DNA from 2 places in the Blautia sp. HA8986 genome. Region 2 is predicted to be linked to the other one. Evidence: riboswitches for the same ligand, from Rfam matches in the RefSeq annotation. Region 2 holds a riboswitch; the other holds the start of a gene.
The links. A riboswitch is a leader RNA that binds a small molecule or an ion and turns the genes downstream of it on or off. The one in region 2 is predicted to bind ZMP and ZTP.

Region 1 (6,730 bases), on a different contig from region 2:
GAAAGCTTGTAGGCATCATCACAAACCGTGATCTTAAGTTTGAGACAGACTTCAGCAGAAAGATCAAGGAGTGCATGACTTCTGAGGGACTGATCACAGCCAAGGAAGGAATCACACTTGAGGATGCCAAGAAGATTCTCGCGAAATCTCGTAAGGAGAAATTACCCATTGTAGATGATGACTTTAATTTAAAGGGACTCATTACCATCAAGGATATCGAGAAACAGATTAAATATCCTCTGGCAGCTAAGGATGCACAGGGACGTCTTCTCTGTGGCGCAGCAGTTGGTATCACAGCTAATGTACTTGCACGTGTGGATGCACTTGTTAAGGCTAACGTGGATGTTATCGTTATCGATTCCGCACATGGTCATTCCGAGAATATCTTAAAAGCAGTCCGCGAGATCAAGGCTGCATATCCGGAACTTCAGGTTATTGCAGGTAATGTTGCAACAGGTGCAGCTACCAAGGCTCTGATCGAGGCTGGTGTAGACGCAGTTAAGGTTGGTATCGGACCTGGATCTATCTGTACAACACGTGTTGTTGCAGGTATCGGTGTTCCACAGGTAACAGCAGTTATGGATTGCTATGAAGTTGCAGACCGTTACGGAATTCCGATCATCGCAGATGGCGGTATCAAGTATTCCGGAGATATTACCAAGGCTATTGCAGCTGGCGCCAATGTCTGCATGATGGGAAGTATGTTCGCAGGATGCGATGAGAGTCCGGGAACATTCGAACTCTATCAGGGAAGAAAATATAAAGTATATCGTGGAATGGGATCTATTGCCGCTATGGAGAACGGCAGCAAGGATCGTTATTTCCAGGAAAATGCCAAGAAGCTTGTTCCGGAAGGTGTTGAGGGACGAGTTGCATATAAGGGACATGTTGAGGATACTGTATTCCAGCTGATCGGCGGTTTAAGATCCGGTATGGGCTACTGCGGAGCAGAGAATATTGAGAAGCTTAAGACAACAGGCAGATTCATCAAGATTTCCGCTGCATCCCTTAAGGAGTCACATCCACATGATATCCACATCACAAAAGAGGCTCCAAACTACAGTGTAGATGAATAATAAAGGAAAAGCAGGCAAGACAGTTAAGAAGTCACCCAGGCCGTCCCATAATGGACGGCCTGTTTCCGTAAAGGGAACTTCTTCAGGAAAAAATATTTCTGGAATATCGGACAGAGCTGGCAGAAGAAAAAAATCTTCCCGAAAAAAGAAACCGCAGAATATTTTAAAACATATTGTGCTGGCAGTGGTAATTGTGATCGTTGTACTGGCTGTGTGTGCCCTTGGATATGGATTTTTTGAGATGAGGATAGAGCAGAGCGGACTTGAAATAGATCAACAGAGCTGGTCACAGCAAAGCAGTGAGGGCGGTGGGCAGGAACAATGGCAGGCAGAAGGTGCTCCGTATATTGATGTGGAACTTCTTACGCCAAATTCTTATTCCAGGCCTCAGATTCCTATTGAACAGGTGAATTATATAGCGATTCACTATACAGCGAATCCAGGTTCAACAGCTATATCCAACCGGAATTATTTTGAGAATCTTGCCACAACGCAGGATAATAAAGTCAGCAGTCATTTTGTGGTAGGACTGGATGGGGAAGTGGTGCAGTGTATTCCTACTTCAGAAATGTCCTATGCTACTAATGCCAGAAATGTGGATACCATATCCATTGAATGCTGCCATCCGGATGAGACGGGACAGTTTAATGATGCAACATATAGTTCGGCAGTGAAGCTGACGGCGTGGCTCTGTACCCGTTTTGGGCTGGATACGGATCAGGTGATTCGGCATTACGATGTTACAGGAAAAGACTGTCCCAAATATTATGTGGAAAACCCGGATGCATGGTTCCGGATGAAGTCTGACATTGCAGCACAGATCCAGACGGATTATGAATTGCAGGGAAAATAAAAAAATTGAAAACAATTTCAGAAAATTAGGACTTGAAAATTCAGAAGAAGTATTGTAGTATAACAACAGAAGCTGCATGACTGGCGGAGAGTAGGATTACCTACAGGGAGTGCAGTGTATTTAAGAAGCCGACCGCCTGGGCAGCCTGTTAATGGGGTGTCCAGGCGGTTTTTTGTTACCTGCTGATACCTGGAATGATCCCCGGGCCGTATATTAGATAAGGAGGACTGTGAAAAATGACTACATTTTCACTTGAAAAAGAACTGAAAGAAAATTCCTACCCAGGAAGAGGAATCGTGATCGGACGTTCCGCAGACGGAAAGCATGCTGTTACTGCATATTTTATCATGGGAAGAAGCGAGAACAGCAGAAATCGTATTTTTGTTGAGGATGGAGAGGGAATCCGCACACAGGCATTTGATCCGTCCAAGCTTACAGACCCGAGCCTTATCATCTACGCACCGGTACGTGTCCTTGGAAACAAGACGATCGTAACAAACGGCGACCAGACAGATACCATTTATGAGGGAATGGACAGACAGCTTACTTTTGAGCAGTCCCTCCGAACCAGAGAATTTGAGCCAGACGCACCGAACTATACACCTCGTATTTCCGGTGTTCTGCACGTAGAGAATGGCAGATTCAACTATGCAATGTCTATTTTAAAGAGCAATAACGGTAATCCGGATTCCTGTCTTCGTTATACATTCGCCTATGAGAATGCAGCTGCAGGACAGGGACGTTTTATCCATACTTATAAATGCGATGGAAATCCACTTCCGAGTTTTGAGGGAGAGCCGAAGCCTGTAGAAATCCCGAATGATATTGATGACTTTACAAACCTTCTCTGGGAGAGCCTGAATCAGGATAATAAAGTTTCTCTCTTTGTTCGTTTCATTGACATTGAAACCGGAAAATATGAGTCAAGGATCGTGAATAAGAATAAATAACAAGCTGAGTATACAGCTGCGATGAAATTATCAGTATCACACAGAACGGAGGATTTTTTTCATGAAAGAATTACAGTTAAAATATGGATGCAACCCGAATCAGAAACCATCTAAGATTTACATGGCAGACGGAAGTGAACTTCCTATCCAGGTACTTTCCGGAAGACCTGGATACATCAATTTCCTGGATGCTTTTAATGGCTGGCAGCTTGTGCGTGATCTTAAGAAAGCAACCGGACTTCCTGCAGCAACTTCTTTCAAGCATGTATCTCCTGCAGGTGCGTCCATCGGACTTCCACTGAATGAGACACTGGCCAAGATTTACTGGGTAGATGATATGGACTGGAAGAATTTTTCACCGCTTGCATGTGCTTATGCAAGAGCGAGAGGTGCAGACCGTATGTCATCCTTCGGTGATTTTATTTCCCTTTCTGATGTATGTGACAAGGATACAGCAATGCTGATCAAGAGAGAGGTTTCTGACGGAGTTATTGCACCGGGATATACAGAGGAAGCGCTTGAGATCCTGAAACAGAAGAAAAAGGGCAACTACAATGTGATCCAGATTGATGAGAATTATGTTCCGGAACCGCTGGAACACAAACAGGTATTTGGTGTTACTTTTGAGCAGGGCCGTCAGGAACTTGCTATTGATGATGAGCTGATCTCCAATATTGTTACGGAGAATAAAGAACTTACCGAGGAAGCTAAAAGAGACCTTAAAGTTTCCCTGATCGTTCTGAAATATACACAGTCCAATTCTGTATGCTTTGTAAAAGACGGACAGGCGATCGGTGTTGGTGCAGGACAGCAGTCCCGTGTTCACTGTACACGTCTTGCCGGTCAGAAAGCAGATAACTGGTACCTCCGCCAGTGCCCGAAGGTTCTGAATCTTCCATTTAAAGATACGATCACACGTGCAGAGAGAGACAATGCCATTGATGTTTATATCGGTGAGGAGTATATGGATGTTCTGGCTGACGGTGCATGGGATAAAACTTTCACAGAGAAGCCGGAAGTATTTACAAAGGAAGAGAAGAGAGCATGGCTGGATGGACTTACAGATGTAACTCTTGGATCTGATGCCTTCTTCCCGTTCAGTGATAACATTGAGCGTGCGCATAAGAGTGGAGTGAAATATATTGCAGAGCCAGGCGGATCTGTCCGTGATGATGCTGTTATTGATACCTGCAATAAGTATGGAATGGTTATGGCATTTACTGGAATCAGACTGTTCCATCACTAAGATATAGGGAAAGCTCATAGAAAGAAAAAAATGTAGCTGGTCATAGAGTGAACAGCAACAGATATTCGATTTCTGTAACAGAAAATACGTTAAAAATATCCCGGATTTGGAAAGTGTAAAGTTCTGAATCCGGGATTTTTTATAACTGAATTAAGTAACCTTCAAGTGGATAAAGAGAAGTTGGATAATTAAGGGGAATATTGTCTGAAGTAAGAGTATCGTAAAAGTAGTGAATGTTTGATTATATGGCATAAAAAAAGAACTCTGAATTCTCTCAGAGTTCTCAAGAGCGATAGACGGGGCTCGAACCCGCGGTCTCGACCTTGGCAAGGTCGCGCGTTACCAACTACGCCACTATCGCATATGTCTTGAAGATGAAGTGTTTTCCTCATCGACAAGACGTATGATATCATAGATTTTTGTATATGTCAAATATTTTTTTGGATTTTTTTGAAAAATTTATACAAAACTTGTTGTTGTCGTTTCGGCAGGACATCATGAAGCAGATGGTAAAGTTTTTTCATAAAATATTCTATGATTCATCAGCAATGGGATAATACCGCAGTACATGATCCGGATAGTACTGATCACCGTAATCCCATGGACCTGCGGGATCATGGAGGGGATCATCCTCATTACGTTTTCTTCCTCCGCTTGCCATCTGTGCAAAAGCCTGGGCACTTTCTGTAGTCCAGACCGTTTCCCCATTTTTCTCCAGGTAGGAGAAGTAGGAATCTGCACCGAAATTATAGGCCTGAAGTGCAAGGCGGATATGGGTAAGATCGGAAGGGCCTGTACAACCGGCTTTTTCAAGGGCATATTTCAGTTCCTGGATTCCGCAGGTAATAGAATAAGAAGAATTTGTGATTCCATTGGGCTCCTGTGGATACTGTGTATTATAAGCACCTTCTGAGGACTGCATGGGATCGGTTCCCTGTCCGGAGCTTTCCTGCATCATAACTGCAAGGATCAGATCTACGTAATCCGACATATCATATTGCGCCGCTATATCAGTAACTTCTTCGCGGTAAGATTCACAGGAAGCATTGATCTGATAAGTATTTTCTCTGGTTCCCGGGAAGTGTACAAACCATACAATGAGACTGAGTATGATCAAAAGGAAGATACAGAAGAGAAAAAATTTCTGTCTGCGCACCTGGCGTACACGGAGAAGGTGGCGTTGTTTTTTGGTTAATTTTGGTTTTGGTCTTTTTGTATTCATAAATATATTCTACCCGGTGTGAGCGGATTTGACCAGTTAAGAAATGTGATCTTTTTATTAAATCTTTCTGAAGACAGCTCTGTAAAATTGCAAAATAGGAGCCGATATGCTATGATAGTCGGGACAAACAGCAGAATGCCGGAAAAGGAGGCAGGATTTTATATGCGAAAAAGGCTTCTTGCAGTTATTTTGTGTGCTTACATGCTGTTCCCTGCATCAGTATCCGCAGAGATTTCAGGATATGAAGCAACACTGAATACATATACACAGGAGAAAAAAACAGCCCAGCAGTTTCAGGTTGATGACGGGGCGGGAAATACAGTAAATGCTTTGGCAAAAAGTGACACACTCTATGTTACAGCGAAAAACACAGCAATCAGATCCAATCCGGGGGAAAGCGGCACAGAGCTCCGTTCCGTGCTTCTTGGAACAAAACTGGAGCGGGTTGCAGTTTGTGACAATGGATGGAGCAAGGTTACTTTCCAGAAAGATGGAGAAGATAAGATCAGCGGTTATGTTCAGGACAGCGTACTCAGTGACACAGAAACTGTAAATAAATTTACAGACACAGTCACAGTAGCATCGGACAGTGACATTTTCGATTATCCTGGACGAAAAGACGGCGAAGTTGTAGGTGAAGTACTTGAGGATGATGAACTGAAAAGAACAGGTACGGTAGATGATATCTGGAGCCGTATTGTGTACACAGATGATAATGGTACAGAACAGACAGGCTATATTCCAACCAGCTGCCTGGAAGGGTATCAGGAGACTGAAGTGGCTAAGGCCGAGCAGGAGAAGAAAACCAAGGCAGGTTCTCTTACCAAGAGCTCCGGTGAGGGGATTTTTGCAGATGCAGTGGATGGGGTAACTTCCACAGGTGGTTCAGGTACAACGGCCAGCGGTGTGCAGATCGGAACACCGGTATCAGCTGCCTCCGATGCAACATTGAAGCCGCTGGGAACCTTCAGGATCACCCATTACTGTCCGTGCAGTATTTGCTGCGGACCGTGGTCTGACGGAATAACATCTACAGGTGTGACAGCTACGACCAACCGGACGATAGCTGTAGATCCAAGTCAGATCCCATATGGTTCTAAAGTAGTTATCAACGGACAGGTGTATGTTGCGGAGGATTGCGGTGGTGCGATCCGGACCAACTGTATTGATGTTTATGTTGCAACACATTCAGAAGCAGAGCAGAAAGGCGTATTTTATACAGAAGTTTATCTGCTTCAGTAAAAGAAAAAAGAGGGCCGAAAATAAAAACTCTGGCAGCAGAAGATACATACATATCCATCTGCTGCCAGAGTTTTTGTAATTGGAAAAGGATCTTGCACATGGAAATCCTTTTTACGGATAAAAAAATAATGCCCAGAGCCG
Region 2 (6,730 bases):
GTGGAAAAACAACCGTAGCGAAGACATTACAGAAAAAGCTAGGACGTAATACAATGCTGATATCACAGGATGAGGTCAGAAGAAATATGCTGTGGGTTGATGATGGCATAGATACAAAGGCTTTGCCGCTTATGGCAGAACTTTTACGATACGGAAGGGAACACAGTGAATTTTCTATCCTGGAAGGGATCATGTATGATGAATGGTATCGTTCGTTGTTTGAACTGGCAAATGAATTATATGGTTCAAATGTATACGCATATTATTTTGATCTGTCGTTTGAAGAAACCGTGAGACGGCATAATACAAGAAACAGAGAATTTGGTGAAAAAGATATGCGCAGATGGTGGAGAGAAAAAGATTTTTCTTCAGCTCTCAGGGAACAGGCTATTACCTGCGAAATGGATACAGACAGTATTGTTGAAAAAATATACTCGGATTTGAACGCAGATCGCAAAGCGATTGCGTTCATGAGCATATAAAGTAAATGTAATACAAACATGTTCAGACTGGCAACATAATTGCAATTATGCTGCCTTTTTTGCTGCTTTCTAGTACTTTTACCTGTCCGTTATGCTGTCTGACAATTTCACTGACAAGTGCAAGCCCCAGGCCGGCACCTCCCATAGCGCGGCTTCTTGATTTGTCCACACGGAAAAACGGGGTGAAGATTTTTTCCTGATATTCGGGAGGAATGCCGATTCCGGTATCGGAGACTTCAAGAAAGACATAATTGACAGACGTGGATGTATCTGTTATTTCTTCGGAAAGATGGATATTTACGGTTACTTTTCCACCGGAGTGATTGTATTTGATCGCATTTTCCACAAGATTGTACACAGCACGATACAGCAGCAGGTAACTTCCGGTAATAATGCAGTCTCCCTCCTTCTGGATCAGTTCAACATCCTTCTGTTCCGCTACAGAAGCCAGGTCGCAGAAAACCTCATCAGTCAGTGCTGCCAGAGAGATCCTTTCGGAACGTTCAACAGTCTGTACGCCGGTCATATCCAGGAGGATTTCAGCCAGATGGGAAAGTCGCCCGGTCTGTTCCTGGAGCATGGAAAAAATCTCCTGATAATCTTGTAAAGCAGGTGCTTCCCTGCGGGCAAAAACCTCCAGATTTGTCTGGATAACGGCAAGAGGAGTCCTCAGCTCATGGGCTGCATTGGCAGAAAACTGCTTCTGGGCAGTAAAGGCCTCATCCAGGCGTGCGAGCATTTTGTTAAATGAAATTGTCAGGCGGGAAATCTCGTCATTGGTAGCAGGAACTTCAAGAGCCTCTGAAAGGTTCTGGACCTCTATTTTGTTCACCTCCTGGCTGAGTCTGCGCAGGGGAAGTAATGCCTGACGGCTGATAAAATAAGTGCAGATACTGCTGAGAAGGATGATGATCCCTGTTACCATGAGGCCTTTGGTGAGAAACAGTTTTTTGGTTAACTGCAGCTGATCGGAAAGCTCCGGAAATAAGACGGAGGGATTCATATTAAAGGTGATGGGAGCAGAATCTGTGTTATCGATCCGTATCATGTAATCTCCCAGATCCTCCATTCCGGCAACTGCAGACTGGCTGATAAAAAAATACATCAGAATGCAGGTGACTGTCATAAGCAGCGCGGTGATCAGTGTCAGACGCCATTGAAGAGAAAGCTTTCTAGTTATTTTTTTCATTGCATATCCTCCGTTAAAATGTAACCCTGGCCGATCTTATTCTGTATCGGATCAAAGCCGAGAGCAGTGCGCAGCTTTTTTCGAAGAGAAGAAATGTGGACACGAATGGAATTGCTGAGACTGTTGACGCTTCCGTCCCAGATATGCTCGATCATTTCTTCCGGACTTATGATACGGTTCTGATGAAGAAGGAAATATTCCAGAAGAGAACTTTCCTTTCGGGTCAGAGAAAGGGGGAGTCCATCGATACTGGTCTTTCTTGTACGGGTATCAAAGCTGATACGTCCGCATTGCAGACACACATCCTGCTGGATGAATTTTCTTCGTGTCAGACTTCGGATCCGTGCCTCCAGCTCTTCAAAATGAAAAGGCTTTGTGAGATAGTCATTGGCACCGAGATCAAGCCCTTCAACCTTGTCCTGGATCTGTCCTCTGGCAGAGAGGATCAAAACGGGAGTGGAAGTATCGGATTCCCGAAACTGGCGCAGGATTTCCAGACCATCAACGCCTGGAAGATTCAGATCAAGAAGGATGAGATCATAATTTTCCACCAGACATAATTCCAGTCCTTCATCCCCGTCAAAACATGTGTCCGCTTCATAGCCATCCATGCGAAGTCCCTCCGCAATAGACTGGCAGAGCTGCTTTTCATCTTCAATTATCAATATATGCATAGTAAATCCTCCTAAAAAACAGTTGATTTTGCTTTGTTATCTATAATATCATGTATAGCATAAAATTCCTGTAAATTTTTTTGTTTCTTAACAGAGATTTTATACAGGGGATGATATAGTAAGGCTACAGAGAGCAAGATTTACATATAAAATATACGTCGGTTCCGGATATGGGCCGGTGATATCAGAAGGGAGAATATAAACAATGAAATTCAGAACACAGAAAATAACAGCACTTATGGCAGCAGCGGTATTAGGAATATCTGCATTAGGAAGTGTGCCGGTAACAGCGGCGGAAAGTACGGAAACAGCAGATCCCGGAGCGGCAATGATGATGGATGGAGAGGCAGTTTCATCAGATCTGGTAGCAGGTACATTTAAGCCTTCCGACGTAACCTGCAAGGCACAGGATTCTTATGAATATCCGTTTCTGGGACTGAAGCTTTCACTTTCGAAGGAGCTGTTAAAGCAGATCAAGGACCAGAGCATTGCAATGCTTACCACGGAAGATTTTGAGAATCAGACCAATGCAGTGACATATGCCTATGTAAGCTGGAGCAAAATGACAGAGGAACAGAAAAATGCCGAAATACAGAAGATGGGAACAGGATATGACGACTGGGTGGCAGGTCTGGACAGAATCGGTACAATTGGCGTTTATGACGAAGCTTCACAGAAAAAGCTGGATGAGATCACCGGCTGTACAGAGCATAAAGAGCTTGGAAGCAGCAGTGACGGGAAATACAAATATTATCTGAGCACAAACAAAGATGCAGATGAAAAGCTGACAAAGGAACTGGAAAAGATCAAAACCGATATTACGGAAATGGCACCATATCAGAATATTTCCGTGTTTGACCAGCCACAGGATACCAGCAGCAACCCGGAGGATGTAAAATCTGTAGGAAAATTTGAAACAACAGGAATAGATGGAAAAACATATACAGAAAAAGTATTCAGTGACTATGACCTGACGTTGGTAAATGTTTTTACAACCTGGTGCTCACCATGTGTAAAAGAGATTCCGGAACTTCAGGAGCTCTATAAAGAAATGAAAGATAAAGGCGTCGGAGTAGCAGGCGTAGTGCTTGATACTACAGATGAAAAGGGAAATCAGGACGAGGAGGCTGTAAAGAAAGCAGGCATTCTTCAGGAAAAAACAAAAGCAGAATATCCGTTCCTGACACCGGATACCACTATGATGAACGGTCGTCTGCAGGGGATTTCCGCATTTCCTGAAACATTTTTTGTTGACAAAGATGGAAACATTGTAGGCGATACCTATACAGGAAGCCATACACTGGACGAATGGAAGGAAATTGTGGAAAAAGAGCTTAAAAACGTTTCTAAGTAAAACATGATCATTACGGAGAGTGGAAAAATGATTCGAAAAATAACAGAATCCAGGTGGATCGGACCAGCTCTGGCGTTTTTGGGGATTTTACTGATGATACTGGGAATCTGCAGGGGCGAGGTATCTGTAGTTTTTACAAAAGCGATCAACATCTGTATGGAGTGTATAGGCATTGGATAATAAGAAGATGAAAATAAATGAATGGCCGCGGCATGGGATCCAGGCATTGTGGGCGGCCCTTACAAATAGTCACATATCAGGGTTTATAACTGGCAAGATCTACACCGGAAAACTGAAAAATGTATGTGTTCCGGGGCTGAACTGCTATTCCTGCCCCGGGGCAAGAGGGGCCTGCCCCATTGGGTCTCTTCAGGCTGTGATCGGAAGCTGGAACTTCAAAATGGCATATTATGTAGCTGGATTTCTGATCTTTGTGGGAGCGTTGCTTGGAAGACTGGTGTGTGGATTTCTCTGCCCCTTTGGACTGATCCAGGATCTGTTGAACAAGATTCCTTTTCCAAAGAAGATTCGGACATTTCGGGGAGATAAGCTTCTGCGAAAACTGAAATATGTGATCTTTCTTGTATTTGTGATCATACTTCCTATGTTTGTAGTAGATATCATGGGGCAAGGAGCACCGTATTTCTGCAAGCTGATCTGCCCGGCAGGAACGCTGGAGGGAGGTATCCCTCTGGTGCTGCTGAACAAATCCATGCGAAGTGCAGTAGGCTGGCTGTACATGTGGAAAAATACAATCCTGGTGATCACCATTATCTTATCAATTATGATATACCGGCCATTCTGTAAGTATATCTGCCCGTTGGGAGCTTTTTATTCGGTATTTAATAAAGTTTCCGTTTTTCGTTACAGAGTAGATAAAGAAAAATGTGTTCACTGCGGAAAATGCAGAAATATCTGCCAGATGGAGGTCGATCCGACGGAAAATCCAAACAGTACAGAATGCATCCGATGTGGAAGATGTAAAAAGATATGTCCGACACAGGCGATCCGGTGTGGGTTTGCAGGCAAAAATCAGACCTGATTTACGTTAATTGACGAAAAATAGAATTTTCCTTATAACATTCAGTATCTGATGAATAGTACGGAAAACTGAAATGATTCAGAAAATTAGACTCAGTTCACTTTAAAAGTGAAAAAAATAATTTGATAATTTCTTGACAAGTACTAATAAATATGTTAATATTCAATCATCAAATTAATAAAGTCTTCGGTGACTGACGGAGTTGTGGGATAACCACGAGGGAGCCGGAGATTCGATGAGTCGACCGTCTGGGCAGTATTTGAAAAAATTCAGATACTGCTCTTTTTTATGGGATAAAAGATGCAGACGGTTGCAGCGGAGAAAGGAGAACATTATGGGATTTAAAAGTGACATCGAGATTGCACAGGAGTGCACAATGGAGCCAATTACCAAGATTGCAGAGAAAGCAGGTATTGATGACAAATATCTGGAGCAGTATGGTAAATACAAAGCAAAGATCGACTATAATCTCCTGAAAGAAACAGACAAAAAAGACGGCAAACTGATTCTTGTGACAGCTATCAACCCGACACCGGCCGGGGAAGGAAAAACAACTACAACGGTAGGTCTTGCAGATGGAATGCAGAGACTTGGAAAAAATGTTATGGTAGCTCTTCGTGAGCCATCCCTTGGACCGGTATTCGGTGTCAAAGGTGGTGCGGCAGGCGGCGGCTATGCACAGGTAGTTCCGATGGAGGATATCAACCTTCATTTTACCGGTGATTTTCATGCAATCGGTGCGGCAAACAACCTTCTTGCAGCAATGATCGACAACCATATCTTCCAGGGTAATGAGCTGAATATCGACCCGAGAAAGATCACATGGAGACGTTGCGTGGATATGAACGACCGTCAGCTTCGTAATGTAGTAGACGGACTTGGCGGAAGAACAAACGGTATGCCGCGTGAAGACGGATATGACATCACTGTAGCATCTGAGATCATGGCAGTTCTCTGTCTGGCAAGTGATATCAAAGATCTGAAAGAGAGACTTTCCAGAATCATCATCGGATACACTTATGGCAAGGTTGCTGAGCAGAAACCAGTAACAGCAGGAGACCTTCACGCAGAGGGTGCTATGACAGCACTTTTGAAGGACGCTCTGAAACCAAACCTTGTTCAGACACTGGAGCATGTTCCGGCGATCGTTCACGGCGGACCATTCGCAAACATCGCTCACGGATGTAACTCCGTAACTGCTACAAAGATGGCTATGAAGCTTGCTGATTATGCGATCACAGAGGCTGGCTTCGGTGCAGACCTTGGAGCAGAGAAATTCCTGGATATCAAGTGCCGTATGGCAGGGCTTACACCAAGTGCAGTTGTTATCGTAGCAACCGTACGTGCCCTGAAATACAACGGTGGCGTTGCAAAGGCTGACCTGAACAATGAAAACCTTGAGGCTCTTGAAAAAGGTATCCCGAACCTTCTGAAGCATGTAAGCAATATCAAAAATGTATACAAGCTTCCATGTGTGGTAGCTATTAACGCATTCCCGACCGATACCAAGGCAGAGCTTGATTTTGTGGAAGCAAAATGCAAGGAGCTTGGCGTAAACGTAGCACTTTCCGAGGTATGGGCAAAAGGTGGCGAAGGCGGAATCAAGCTCGCTGAGGAAGTAATCCGTCTTGTTGAAGAGCCGAATGACTTCACATATGCTTATGAACTGGAAGGCTCCATCGAGGATAAGCTGAACCAGATTGTACAGAAGGTTTACGGTGGAAAGAAAGTGGTTCTTACAGCAAATGCCCAGAAGCAGGCGAAACAGCTGGAGGCACTTGGATTTGGCAACTGCCCGATCTGTGTAGCTAAGACCCAGTACAGCTTAACAGATGACCAGACAAAGCTTGGTGCTCCGACAGATTTCGAGGTAACAGTAAGAAATCTTAAGATTTCCGCAGGTGCAGGCTTTATTGTTGCACTGACAGGTGAGATCATGACCATGCCAGGACTCCCGAAAGTACCGGCAGCAACTAAGATCGACGTAGA

Region 1: it holds a riboswitch for ZMP and ZTP, as region 2 does, so the genes downstream of both, AC04Q4_RS06775 (IMP cyclohydrolase) here and AC04Q4_RS16530 (formate--tetrahydrofolate ligase) in region 2, are expected to answer to the same signal.

What each region holds. Positions count from the first base shown of each region.
Region 1 is NZ_JBWLUQ010000001.1:1,441,661-1,448,390, reverse strand. It holds gene guaB (IMP dehydrogenase) at 1-1,076, shown strand, start outside; gene AC04Q4_RS06780 (peptidoglycan recognition protein family protein) at 1,069-1,929, shown strand; ZMP/ZTP riboswitch at 1,996-2,078, shown strand; gene AC04Q4_RS06775 (IMP cyclohydrolase) at 2,166-2,879, shown strand; gene AC04Q4_RS06770 (phosphoribosylaminoimidazolecarboxamide formyltransferase) at 2,941-4,125, shown strand; tRNA gene AC04Q4_RS06765 (tRNA-Gly) at 4,414-4,486, opposite strand; gene AC04Q4_RS06760 (lysozyme family protein) at 4,658-5,347, opposite strand; gene AC04Q4_RS06755 (3D domain-containing protein) at 5,459-6,589, shown strand; tRNA gene AC04Q4_RS06750 (tRNA-Phe) at 6,719-6,730, opposite strand, start outside.
Region 2 is NZ_JBWLUQ010000003.1:384,451-391,180, forward strand. It holds gene AC04Q4_RS16500 (AAA family ATPase) at 1-482, shown strand, start outside; gene AC04Q4_RS16505 (ATP-binding protein) at 505-1,671, opposite strand; gene AC04Q4_RS16510 (response regulator) at 1,668-2,345, opposite strand; gene AC04Q4_RS16515 (redoxin domain-containing protein) at 2,551-3,699, shown strand; gene AC04Q4_RS16520 (CD1871A family CXXC motif-containing protein) at 3,727-3,879, shown strand; gene AC04Q4_RS16525 (4Fe-4S binding protein) at 3,887-4,741, shown strand; ZMP/ZTP riboswitch at 4,921-5,002, shown strand; gene AC04Q4_RS16530 (formate--tetrahydrofolate ligase) at 5,076-6,730, shown strand, end outside.